2 regions of the Mycobacterium paraffinicum genome follow, and region 2 is predicted to be linked to the other one. Evidence: predicted binding sites of a transcription regulator. Region 2 holds the regulator's gene; the other holds the start of a gene.
What was found. The regulator LexA, encoded in region 2, represses DNA repair genes until DNA is damaged. The targets are predictions, from matches to a motif close to CGAACANNTGTTCG.

Region 1 (6,636 bases), on a different contig from region 2:
GGCGTCGCTGGATCACGCGATGTGGTTCATGCGGGCGTTCCGGGCCGACGAGTGGCTGCTCTACGACCAGTCGTCGCCGTCGGCCAGCGGCGGTCGCTCGCTGTGCCAGGGCAAGATCTTCACCCAGTCCGGCGAGATGGTGGCGGCGGTCATGCAGGAGGGGCTGACCCGCTTCCAGCGCGGATTCCGGCCGTGAGCCGTCCCCTGATCGGGGTGCTGGCGCTGCAGGGCGATACCCGCGAGCACCTGGCGGCGCTGCGCGAAGCCGGGGCCGAGTCGATGCCGGTGCGGCGCCGCGCGGAGCTGGACAAGGTCGACGGGCTGGTCCTTCCCGGTGGCGAATCCACCACCATGAGCCACCTGCTGCTCGACCTCGACCTGTTGGAGCCGCTGCGCGGGCTGCTGGCAGACGGGCTGCCGGCCTATGGAGCGTGCGCCGGGATGATCCTGCTGGCCAGCGAAATTCTCGACGCCGGCGCGGGCGGCCGGGAGGCGCTGCCGCTGCGTGCGATCGATATGACCGTGCGGCGCAACGCCTTTGGGCGGCAGGTTGACTCGTTCGAGGGCGACATACCGTTCGCCGGTTTGGACGGTCCGGTGCGCGCGGTGTTCATCCGCGCCCCCTGGGTGGAGCGGGCCGGCGACGACGTGCAGGCGCTGGCCGAAGCGTCGGGGCACACGGTCGCGGTGCGGCAAGGCGCGAAGCTGGCGACGGCGTTTCACCCCGAGATGACCGGCGACCGGCGCGTCCACCAGCTCTTCGTGGACATCGTCAACGGCAACGCCTGACGCGCCAGTCACAGTGGCACCAACTTCGGGGGATGATGCGATCCCCGAAATTGATAGCGCATGCGATATCAAGTCTGGGAAGAGGCATATCGTCCGGATCTTGTGACTGCTGGGGCGGCTGGGCCGCCAGGGGAGCGGCCGGGCAATCGCCGCCAGCCGTCCACGTAGACTCGTCTGGCGAACTTTCGAAGACAGAAGAGGTAAGAGACACCAATGAGCGGCCATTCCAAGTGGGCCACCACCAAGCACCAGAAGGCCGTCAAAGACGCGCGCCGAGGCAAGGAGTTCGCCCGGCTCATCAAGAACATCGAGGTCGCCGCGCGGACCGGCGGCGGGGACCCGGCGGGCAATCCGACGCTTTACGACGCCATCCAGAAGGCCAAGAAGACCTCGGTGCCCAACGACAACATCGAGCGTGCCCGCAAGCGCGGCGCCGGCGAGGAAGCCGGCGGCGCCGACTATCAGACGATCATGTACGAGGGCTACGGGCCCAACGGCGTGGCGGTGCTGATCGAATGCCTGACCGACAACCGCAACCGCGCGGCCGGCGAGGTCCGGGTGGCGGTGACCCGCAACGGCGGCACCATGGCCGATCCGGGCTCGGTCTCGTATCTGTTCACCCGCAAGGGCGTCGTCACGCTGGAGAAGAACGGGCTCACCGAAGACGACGTGCTGACGGCGGTTCTCGACGCCGGCGCCGAGGACGTCAACGACCTCGGTGAGAGCTTCGAGATCATCTCGGAGCCAACCGATCTGGTCGCGGTGCGCACCGCCTTGCAGGACGCCGGGATCGACTACGAGTCCGCCGAGGCCAGCTTCCAGCCTTCGGTCAGCGTGCCGGTGGACGTCGACGGCGCCCGGAAGGTGTTCAAGCTCGTGGACGCCCTAGAGGACAGCGACGACGTGCAGAACGTCTGGACCAACGTCGATTTGTCGGACGAGGTGCTCGCCGCTCTCGACGAGGAGTGAGCCAGATCTAGTCGTAACCGTGCCGCATGTCGTCGACGATCCGCGGATTGTCCAGCGTCGAGGGTTCGAGCGGGCGGGGGCGGGTGTCGTCGGGAAACACCGTGGCGGCGTCGAGGACGTGCTGGTTCAGGAAACGCAGCGGAGGCGCGTTGGGCGGCACGGTGGGCGTGGGCGCGTTGCCCCCCCGGCGCGCCAGCGCGAAACCCCAGTCACCGAACGTCGGCACGTACACGTGGTAGGGCGTCACGGCGTACCCGGCCGCGCGGATGGACGAGGCGGTGCGCCAGAACGCGGTCTGCGTCGAGAACGGGCTGCCCGCCTGCACGACCATCAGGCCATTCTCGGCGAGCGCGTGCCCGACAAGTGCGTAGAACTCGGTCGAATACAGCCGGCCCAGGACCGGGGTGTCGGGGTCGGGCAGGTCGACGATGACCGCGTCGAAGCCGCCGGGCGGGACGACGTCCGGGTGCGGCGAGCGCAACCAGCGCATCGCGTCGTCGATCACCACCTTGACCCGCGGGCTGTCCAGCGACCCGCCGTTGGCCCTGCGCATCGTGGTGCGGGCCAACTGGATCACCGCGGGGTCGAGCTCCACCTGCACGATCCTCGTGAGGCCCGGCTGACGCAGTAACTCGCGGGCCACCAGCCCGTCGCCGCCCCCGAGGACGAGGACCGATCGCGCGCTCGCCCCGAGCGCGGGGTAGACCAGGCTTTCGGTGTAGCGGTACTCGTCCCGGGTGGAGAATTGCAGGCCCCCGTCGAGGTAAAGGCGCATGTCGTTACCGCGCTGGGTGACGACGATCTCCTGGTAGGCCGAGTGTTGGTAGGCGATGATCGGGTCGGCGTAGAGGCGCTGCCTGCTCGTGGTCTCGATGTCGGCCGAACGCGCCAGCAGCGTGACGAGCAGGGCGAGCGCGGCGGCGAGCGCGCACAGCGCCGTCGCCAGTTGGCGGGCCGAAACCACCCGGCGCAGCACGAAGATCGCCACGACGGCCGCCGCCAGGAGATTGACGATGCCGGTGGCCGCCGCGCCGCGGATCATGCCCAGCTGCGGCAGCAGCAGGAACGGCCACACCAGCCCGCCCAGCAGCGCGCCGAGGTAATCGGCGGCGTTGAGGTTGGCCAGCGTCCGGCCGGTGTCGGGCGCCTCGCCACTGCGGCCGCGCTGCAGCATCGTCATCAGCAGCGGCACCTCGGCGCCGACCAGCCCACCGATCAACGCGGTGCCCACCGCCAGCATCCACATCGACTCGTCGTCGATGAAGGCGAACACCATGTACAGCGCCGCGGCCGACAACCCGCCGACGATGCTCAGCAGCACCTCCACCGCGATGAACGCGATCGCCGCGTGCGCCAGCAGCGGCTTGACCACCAGGGCGCCCACGCCGAGCGCGGCGATGTAGCCCGCGACGATCAGTGACGTGGCGACGATGCCGCCGCCGTTGAGGCTCGCCGCCAGCGTGAGCAGCGCGAGCTCGTAGACGATGCCGGACGCCGCACATGCCGCAACGGCGGCCAGCAGCACGGCGCGCCAGCGCACCGAAGGCTCCGCGGGCCGGCTCACCTCTGGCACCGGCAGATCAACGGACGTCATGACACCGCAGCGGCCGTGACCCCTCCCACGGCGAGCAATATCAGCGCCACCGCGAACGATCCCGGATGCAGCTGCGGCTCGTCGATGTGCTCGTGGAAACTGCCCGGAATCAGCAGGTGCATCGTGAGCAGCGCTATCCCCAGCAGGATCACGCCCATCAGCCCGTACACCGCCACGCCGACGAGCCCCTGGCCCAGCTGGCTATAGCTGTTCGCGATGGCGGTGATGATGACCATGGTCAACGCGATATACATCGCACCCGCGACCATGACGGCGTTGGGGCGGCGGTCGATGAACACCAGTCGGCGCAGATTGCCCGGGGTCAACACGTCGACCGCGTAGAACCCGATAAGCAGCACGGCCATACCGACCAGGAAGTACAAAATCGTTGCGACCGCGCCCTTGAGGACGGGGTTGAGGTCGACGGTGCCGATCTCGACGGCGAGGTACATGGTTTTCTCCTTTGTGGTGGTGAGCCGTCACTTGGTTCCGCCGGGGCCGCCGGGCGTACCTCCGGCGCCGCCCGAGGGTGAGCCGGGGGTGAATCCGGGGCCCAGGAAGATGAAGGCGCCGTGGCTGTATCCGGCGTTCAGGCCTTCCAGGCGGATGCTGCACGGGCGATTGCCGTCGGGGCCGACGATCACGATGTTGTTGCTGTAGCGCAGGTACTCGCTGTCGCCGTTGGCGGCCCGCGCCTCGGGGGCCTGGTACTCGGCGAGCGTGTCGGCCACGTCGTCGGGAGGCCCGCTGCATTCGTAGCGCTTCCCGTTGGCGTCGTGGGAGTACTCGTGATAGTGGCTCGCGATGTAGGAAGCAATGTTCTTCTGCGACAAGATGATTCCGGGCACCAGGAAGGCGACGGCGGCGACGGCCAGCGCACCGGCGATGACGAACAGGCGATTGCGGCTCACGGGTGCCACCGGCTCACCGTGTGGACCACGTCGCCGCCGGATCCAAAAGGGCTGCGCGGGTAGAGGTGCCAGGTCTGCCAATACCAGCCGGTGCCGTCGGGTTCGGCGGCCAAGGCAGTCAGCGCGGCGTCGTCGCCGGGGAAAGTGCCACCGAGCCAACCCTTTTCCCGCGCACACCGGTCACGAAGGTCGCGCGCCATCCGGCGGAAGGCCGCCTCGTCGTAGGAGTCGGTGCGGGATCGCAGGAAGTAGCCGGGCGCGGCCGTGTGCTCCGGCAGGTCGACGCCGAGGCCGCGTGCCGTGCAGGAGACCTCTTCGGAGAACCGGCCCGCGCCGTGCTCGACGGTGACGACGTGCGATGCGCCCAGGACCCCCAGCCGCAGGGCGCCGCCGCCGGGGTGGTGCAGAAGGCAGGTCGCCAGCGGCGGCGGTGCGGGCGCGTTGAGGGCGAGCCCGAGCTTCTGCCCGGAGACGTCCGAAGGGGCCACGGCGAGTTGATGGAGGGGCACCGACGCGCCCTAGGGGGAGGAGGGCGGGGGCGCCGGATACACGGTCAGCTCGCCCGTCAGCACGGGCTTGCCGGTCGAAACCTCCCACGGCATGCCCGGCGCCCAGCGCTCGAACGAGAGCAGCGCGGACTCGTCGGAGTTGGCGCAGTCGACGAACTCCATCTCGCCGCCCGCCGGCAGGCCCGTGGTGCCCTCGGTGGTGAACGAGGCGCGACCGCGTTCGGACTCGTGAAACGTCACCCCGTCGACGACGTAGGAGTCACCCGGCTGCAGCTGGATGTCCTTGCGGCTGACCCACATCGCCAGCTCGAGGCGCCCGTCGTCCTCTTCGACGCTGAACCAGATCGGCTGGTCGCCGCCCTCCAGCAGATGCTCCCACCACACGAACGGGCCTTCGCGATACGTCACCGATCCGCGGACCACGTAGTCGACGCCGCCGTAGCTGACGATCGCGCCGGGGCCGAGTTGCCGAGGGCCGAACTCCGGCATCGCGTTGAACGAGAGGGGATCCTGGCGTCCGCGCGGCGGGGCCGATTGCCTGGGACGCCGCAAAGCGATGACCAACACCACGATTGACGCGATGAACAGCACGATCGCGATAATGACCAGCAGTGATCCCACGCAAACCCTTCCGTTGCCACATTGCTTGAGCGAACGTGGGGTAAAGCTAACAGCTTTTACGCGGGTTCGGCGCTGTAACGTCCCGAGCCGGGAATCGGCGGCGCCGCCGCGTGTCCTCCGCCGAGCCGTCGCCCCCGGCCGCTAGGGTATCGAACAGCTGTTCTACAGGTGGGAGCGGGCAATGCGCGTGATGGGCGTCGACCCCGGACTGACCCGATGCGGACTGTCGGTGGTGGAAACAGGGCGCGGGCGCAGCGTGGTCGCGCTCGACGTCGACGTGGTGCGGACCCCGTCTGATGCGCCGCTGGCCCACCGGCTGCTGGCCATCAGCGATGCCGTCGAGCACTGGCTGGCCACCCATCAACCGGATGTCGTGGCCATCGAGCGGGTCTTCTCCCAGCTGAACGTCTCGACGGTGATGGGCACCGCGCAGGCCGGCGGGGTCGTCGCGCTGGCGGCCGCCAAACGCGGCATCGACGTGCACTTTCACACCCCCAGCGAGGTAAAGGCCGCGGTCACCGGCAACGGCGCCGCGGACAAGGCCCAGGTCACCGCGATGGTCACCAAAATCCTTGCGCTGCAAGCCAAACCGACCCCGGCCGACGCCGCCGACGCGCTGGCGCTGGCGATCTGTCACTGCTGGCGGGCGCCGATGATGGCCCGGATGGCCGCGGCCGAGGCGCTGGCCGAGCAACAGCGGCATAAGTATCTGGCCAAGCTCAAGGCCGCGCGATGATCGCCTCGGTGCGCGGCGAGGTGCTCGAGGTGGCGCTCGACCATGCGGTGATCGAGGCCGCCGGCGTCGGCTACCGGGTGAACGCGACCCCCTCGACGTTGGCGACCCTGCGCACCGGGACCGAGGCCCGGCTGATCACCGCGATGGTGGTCCGCGAGGACTCGATGACGCTGTACGGATTTCCAGACTCCGACACCCGCGACCTCTTCCTGACGCTGCTGACGGTGTCGGGCGTGGGTCCGCGGCTGGCCATGGCGACGCTGGCGGTTCACGACGCCGCGGCGCTGCGGCAGGTGCTGCACGACAGCGACGTCACCGCGCTGACCCGGGTGCCCGGGATCGGGAAACGCGGCGCCGAGCGGATGGTGCTCGAGCTGCGGGACAAGGTCGGCGCCGTCGCTGCGGGCGCACCGGGTGGCGCATCCGTGGTGAACGGTCACGCGGTCCGGGGGCCGGTGGTGGAGGCCCTGGTCGGTCTGGGCTTCGCCGTCAAGCAGGCCGAAGAGG
Region 2 (6,636 bases):
GATCAGCCGACCGGGGCGATCAGCGTTTGGCCCGCCACCAGCGTCGGTGAGTTCATGTCGTTGAGTTCGCGGATCCGGTCGGCAACCTGGCGCGCCGGCGCGTCGGGCGCCACCCGGTGAGCGACGTCTTGCAGCGACTCCCCCGCCTCGACGCGGACCACGGCCAATCGGTCGGGTACGTGAGCAGCCGAACTCCCGGCGTCGCCGTTGAGCACCTGACCGACGTTCCCGACGAGACCCAGCCACAGCGTGATCGCCCCGGCCGCCAACGCCAACCAGACTGTGGTCGCCACCGTGACGGGACGCTTGCGATGCGGCGCGGCGGACATCGCGACGCCGGTGCCGTAATAACGCGTCGGCGCGCCCGCCGGCCTCGACGGACCGGGCCGGCGGGAACGGGCCAGCCCGTCCCGGCCGTAACGAAGCCCCTGGAGCGGTCCGTTGACCGGACGCCGAGGGCTGCTGGTACGCGGCGCCAGCGTGTGGATGGTTGTCATCTGCGTTCCTCCGGTCAACTTGATTCGCTCAGCTGTTCGACTGTATCGCTCGTGTGTTCGAAATCCGAACATGTGAGCGAAGCGTGTCGCACGAGTCGAACGCTAGACCACGCCACCGACAAGTCCGTGGTCGCCAGAGCTGACATGCGGCTGAAATACCCGATCTGCCGAAGAGTTACACCTTTGTGATTAACGACTTCGGCGGGTGATTTATGCCGATGCGACGACCCGCGACACGCTAGTCGAACACATGTTTGATTCTCGGCCGCGGTGGGGTTACATTCAGTGCCATGAGCGACAGCAACGACACTTCATCGGCCCGCGCGGACGGTCGGCTGCACGCCGTGGATTCATCGCTGACCGAACGGCAACGCACGATTCTGAACGTCATTCGCGCGTCGGTCACCAGTCGCGGTTACCCGCCGAGCATCCGGGAGATCGGCGACGCCGTCGGCCTGACGTCGACCTCGTCGGTGGCTCATCAGCTGCGCACCCTGGAGCGCAAGGGATACCTGCGTCGCGACCCGAACCGCCCGCGGGCGGTCGACGTCCGCGGCGCCGATGACGAGGTGGCGGCCCGCACCACCGACGTCGCCGGCTCGGACGCCCTGCCGGAGCCGACGTTCGTTCCGGTTCTGGGGCGCATCGCGGCCGGTGGCCCCATCCTCGCCGAGGAGGCGGTCGAGGATGTCTTCCCGCTGCCGCGCGAGCTGGTCGGCGAGGGCACGCTCTTCCTGCTCAAGGTCGTCGGCGACTCCATGATCGAGGCGGCGATCTGCGACGGCGACTGGGTGGTGGTGCGCCAGCAGAACGTCGCCGACAACGGCGACATCGTCGCGGCCATGCTCGACGGGGAGGCCACCGTGAAGACGTTCAAGCGCGCCGGCGGTCAGGTATGGCTGATGCCGCACAACCCCGCGTTCGATCCCATTCCCGGCAATGACGCGACCGTGCTCGGCAAGGTCGTCACGGTGATCCGCAAGGTCTAGCCCGTCGCGGACTTCCGGCCGGCTCAGTCCGCCTTGACGAAGCCGTTGGCCTGCGCCACTTCTTCGCTGGACAACCAGATTTCGGCGAGGGTGTCGTGGTAAAGCTCGCTGCCCGGTGTGTAGTACAGCCCGAAGCGGGCGCTCGCCTTGATCGGGTATCCGTCGGGCACCTGATAGGGATCGTCGAGCGGTAGGTGGATCGTCGGGCGCCCGGCCGGGCCGGCCCCTACGGCGGTGTCCTCGTCATCCGTGGCCGCGTGCCGCCCGCTGCGCTGCTCGGATGCGGCGGCGGCCGCCGCCGCCGCGACGGCTTCCGGGGCGGCAACTTCTGGCGCGGGGGGTTCGGCGACGTCCGCCGGGACGTGCGGGACCGCAACATCCGGATACTCGCCCTCGGGAGCGGCGACGTCGGGGCCACCGGTGCCGAACTCGGGGGCCGGGGGCGTTGGCGCTTCGGCGACGTCGAGGTATTCGGCCTCCACATAGTCATCGTCCGCGCGGGCGGCGTCCGCGTAGGCGGACTCCCGCTCGTCGTCGGCGTACTCGACCTCGGCGTAATCCTCGTCCGCGTAATCCCCGTCGGCGTAATCCCCGTCGGCGTAATCGGATTCGGCGTATTCAGTCTCCGTCTCGGGGTAGCCGGCCTCCGACAGCGCCGCCGGCGAGACCGCGGAGAAGGAGTCGGTGTCCACCGCGTCGGGGTCCTGCTCGAATGAATCCTCTTCGTCGCCGCCGCGCCGCCAGCTGACCCGGCCGGCCGCCTCCGGCGCTTCCGGCTGACGCGCGAAATGCTCGGTGGTGACGTCGTCGCGTTCCCACTGCCGCTCGGTGCCGGCGTCGTAACCGGCATCGAGGTCGCGGGCAGGCTCGTAGCCGGCGTCCTCGCGTATGACGCGACGCCGACGCCAACCGATCGCGAGCAACCCCGCCAAGACGATCAGCACCAGCACCGGGATGGCGGCCAGCAGCCACCACCACTGCCACGTGAACTTCTTGGCGTGGGCGGGCATCGCCGAGTTGCTCGGCTGGTTCTGGCCCGACACCTGCAGGCCGGACAGCAGCGGCGCAAGGTTGGCGGGATCCGTGCTGAACGTGTTCTTCGCCCGGTTCCACGAGATCTTGCCGCCGGCGAACTGCTGGGAGACGACGTCGCCGTCGACGGACTGGTCGCCGACGGGCGCGCCCAGCTTGCCGCTCGGTCCGCGGAGCTTGTCCCACGCCGCCTTCATGGCGCCGCGCACCACGAACGCGCCGCGCTCCGACGTCCAGAAGATCACCGGTTTGTCGGCACCGGAGAACGTGACCATGCGGCTGGACGGGATGCCGCCGTCGGATTCGTTGGCGGTGGGGAAACCCAGGTCGCTGCCGGCGGGTCCGCCAAGCGACTCGTACTTGGCCAGGATGTTGGTCTCGACGGCGTTCGCGCCGGTGGCGGGGCTGAAATAGACCTTGCCGTTGGCGAAGTCCTGGACGATTCCGTCGCCGCCGATCGGATATTGCGTCCCCTTCTTCACCCCCAACGGCCCATTGGGCCCACCGGCCGCGCGCCAGGCCATGTTGATGGCCGCGGTGGGATCGATCGCCACCTGCAGGCCCTTCAACTGGTCGGCCAGTGCGGGCGGCTCGGTGGAGAACTGTTTCGTCTGCCTGTTCCACGAGACCTGGCCGCCGCTGAACTTCTGGGCGGACACCTCGCCGTTGTAGGTTTCGTCGCCGACCGGGACGCCGAGGACGCCGCCCGAACTGCCCAGTTTGTCCCAGGCGGCGTTGATCGCGCCGCGCACCACGAACGCGCCGTGGTCGGGCGTCCAGAAGATCACCGGCTTGTCGCTGGCCGAGAAGGTGGCCACCCGGCTGTCGGGGCCCGCGAGGCCGGGCACTTCGTTGATGGCGGGAAAGCCCAGATCGCTGCCCGCGGGCCCGCCCAGCATCTCGTATTTGTCCAGGATCGGCCCGTAGACGAACTTGGCGCCGGTCGCCGGGGTGAAGAACATCTTGCCGCCATCGAAGTCCAGCGCGAAACCATCCCCGGCGGGATACACATCGCCCTTCCGGGCGCCCAGGGGTGAACCGTCGCCGCCGGCCTTCTCCCAGGCCGCCATCATGGCGGCCTCGGCGTCGCCGATGGGAGACGCCGCTGCCGGCGGCGCCAGCAAGGCGACGGCTATCGCCGTGGCGGTCAAGGTGACCAGCGCGCTCCCGACCAGCCTGCGCATGTGACCTCTCTGCCCGTTCACCAAGCCTCCCAGCCGACGGCCATGCCCCTGTCAGTGGCTAGGCCCGTGCCTGCACAGCCGGCAGGCGGGCCGTAGTCCGACCGCGGGGAAACGACCCCGTTCCGATCCGCATTATCGCCGGGCGCGCATAACTTTGCTCCCGCGAACGAAAAATGCGAAGTCAAATCACGAATATTACAAAAACGGATACCACGCTGATGTCGAAATGATGCATAGGCACGCTCAAATCGCGACGGGCCGCGGCAACGGTCGCGCGGCCTATGGATATTCGAGCCCCACCCCGAACCCGACGCCCGCTTGCGCAATAGCGCACGGCTGCCGTCGCGCGCAGCGATTCCGCGGTCGCGGATGTTGCCGGGCCTACCGGGGTCGTCAGCGGCGTCGCGCTTTTCGGCTCGAGCCATTACGCGGGCGACGCACCCCGGACACATGCGCCGACGGTACGTGAAGCCATTAACTCTTCAGCGATCTACCCGAAAAATCGCCCCGCGCGCCGGGCATTGACGAGGTTTGCCGTCAGTGTGCGAATTCGCCGGCCCGATGGCGTTGTCGACCAACGTGTTAGCGCTAGACCCCGAGGCTGCGCCCGATGATCTCTTTCATGATCTCGGTCGTTCCGCCGTAGATGGTCTGCACCCGCGCGTCCAAATAGGCACGGGCGACCGGGTATTCGCGCATGTAGCCGTAGCCGCCGTGCAACTGCAGGCAACGGTCGATCAGGTGCACCTGCTTTTCGGTGGAGTACCACTTGGCCATCGCCGCCTGCTCCGCCGTCAGCTTCTTGTCCAGGTGCAGCCGGATGAACTCGTCGACCATCATGCGCACCACCGTCGCCTCGGTCGCCAGCTCGGCGAGCACGAAGCGGCTGTTCTGGAAGCTGCCGATCGGCTTGTTAAACGCCTTGCGTTCCTTGGTGTATTGCAGGGTTTCTTCCAGCACCTGCTCCATTGCCGCGGCCGCCATGATGGCGATCGAAATCCGTTCCTGCGGCAGGTTCTGCATCAGGTAGATGAATCCCATGCCCTCCTGCCCCAGCAGGTTTTCGGCGGGCACCTTGACATCGGTGAACGACAACTCGGCGGTGTCCTGCGCGTCCAGCCCGATCTTGTTCAAGTGCCGGCCGCGTTCGAAACCCTCCATGCCGCGTTCGACGACGAGCAACGAAAAGCCCTGCGCCCCTTTGTCGGGATCGGTCTGCGCGACCACGATCACCAGGTCGGCGTTGATTCCGTTGGTGATGAACGTCTTTGCGCCGTTGAGCACGTAGTGGTCACCCTGCTTGACCGCGCGGGTCTTGATGCCCTGCAGGTCGCTGCCGGTTCCCGGCTCGGTCATCGCGATCGCCGTGATGATCTCGCCGGTGCAGAACTTCGGCAGCCAGCGTTGCTTCTGCTCTTCGGTGGCCAGGGCCAGCAGGTACGGCGCCACGATGTCGTTGTGCAGGCCGAAGCCGATCCCGCTGTAGCGACCGGCGGTGGTCTCCTCGGTGATGATCGTGTTGTACCGGAAGTCGGGGTTGCCCCCGCCGCCGTACTCCTCGGGCACCGCCATGCCGAGGAAGCCCTGCTTGCCGGCCTCGAGCCACACGCCGCGGTCGACGATCTTCGCCTTCTCCCATTCGTCGTGATGGGGCGCGACGTGGCGATCGAGGAAGGCCCGGTAGGACTCGCGGAACAGGTCGTGCTCCGCCTCGAAAAGAGAGCGCTGGTACTTGACGGCACTGCCCATGTGGATGACCTCCGGCGACTGGAAACTCTGTCGCCCAACATATACCAACCAGACGGTTGGTAGGCGGCCGGCGGGGTCCGGTCGCCGGGCAGATCAGCGTGTCGAGAACTCCTGTAGGCGGCCGGCAAGCGCCACCGGTACGCGGGCCTTGATCCGGGTGCCGTCGGAGTTGTGCTCCTCCTGCTGCACGCGACCGTCGGCGTGCAGCCGGGCCACCAGGTCACCGCGGTGGTAGGGAATCACCACGTCCACTGCGGTATCGGCAGGAACCGCCAGCTCGCCCATCCGGCGCCGGAGCGCGTCGATGCCCTCGCCGGTCCTGGCCGAGACGAAGACCGCGCCGGGCAGCGCGTGACGAAGCTTGGCCAGGGTCAGGCCACTCGCGGCATCGACCTTGTTGACCACCAACAGCTCCGGGGGTGGGTCGCCGTTATGGTCGGCGACGACGTCGGAGATCACCGCGCGAACCGCGTTGATCTGGGCCAGCGGGTTGGCGTCGGAGCCGTCGACCACATGCAGCAACAGGTCGGCGTCGACGACCTCCTCCAGCGTGGAACGGAACGCCTCGACCAGTTGGGTGGGCAGGTGCCGGACGAACCCGACGGTGTCGGTGATCGTGTAAGCGCGGGCCCCCTTGGAATCGGGGCCGAACTCGGCGCGCCGCGTGGTGGGTTCCAGCGTGGCGAACAACGCGTCCTGCACCAGCACCCCCGCGCCGGTCAGCGCGTTGAGCAGGCTGGACTTGCCGGCGTTGGTGTAGCCGACGATGGCGATCGATGGCATGTCGCTGTGCAGGCGGCGGCTGCGCTGGGTGTCGCGGACCTGTTTCATGTCCTTGATCTCGCGGCGCAGCTTGGCCATTCGTTCACGGATGCGGCGGCGGTCGGTCTCGATCTTGGTTTCACCGGGACCGCGCAGGCCCACGCCTCCCCCGCTGCCGCCGGCGCGGCCACCGGCCTGCCGGGACATCGATTCACCCCAGCCGCGCAGCCGCGGCAGCATGTACTCCATCTGGGCCAGCGAGACCTGCGCCTTGCCCTCCCGGCTGGTGGCGTGCTGGGCGAAGATGTCCAAAATCAGCGCGGTGCGGTCGATGACCTTGACCTTCACCGCCTTCTCCAGCGCGGTCAGCTGCGCCGGGGACAGTTCGCCGTCGCAGATCACCGTGTCGGCGCCGGTGGCCAG

Region 1: a site for LexA is predicted at 5,544-5,557, ahead of ruvC (crossover junction endodeoxyribonuclease RuvC). Genes of this name have one in related genera too.

Annotation. Positions count from the first base shown of each region.
Region 1 covers NZ_JACKUR010000024.1:30,497-37,132, reverse strand. The annotation lists gene tesB (acyl-CoA thioesterase II) at 1-196, shown strand, start outside; gene pdxT (pyridoxal 5'-phosphate synthase glutaminase subunit PdxT) at 193-789, shown strand; gene H7J89_RS14045 (YebC/PmpR family DNA-binding transcriptional regulator) at 1,003-1,758, shown strand; gene H7J89_RS14040 (polyamine aminopropyltransferase) at 1,766-3,352, opposite strand; gene H7J89_RS14035 (DUF350 domain-containing protein) at 3,349-3,804, opposite strand; gene H7J89_RS14030 (DUF4247 domain-containing protein) at 3,832-4,263, opposite strand; gene H7J89_RS14025 (DUF2617 family protein) at 4,260-4,772, opposite strand; gene H7J89_RS14020 (DUF4178 domain-containing protein) at 4,782-5,393, opposite strand; gene ruvC (crossover junction endodeoxyribonuclease RuvC) at 5,575-6,129, shown strand; gene ruvA (Holliday junction branch migration protein RuvA) at 6,126-6,636, shown strand, end outside.
Region 2 covers NZ_JACKUR010000033.1:78,260-84,895, reverse strand. The annotation lists gene H7J89_RS23005 (LysM peptidoglycan-binding domain-containing protein) at 3-497, opposite strand; gene lexA (transcriptional repressor LexA) at 788-1,486, shown strand; gene H7J89_RS22995 (LGFP repeat-containing protein) at 1,510-3,723, opposite strand; gene H7J89_RS22990 (acyl-CoA dehydrogenase family protein) at 4,291-5,451, opposite strand; gene hflX (GTPase HflX) at 5,545-6,636, opposite strand, start outside.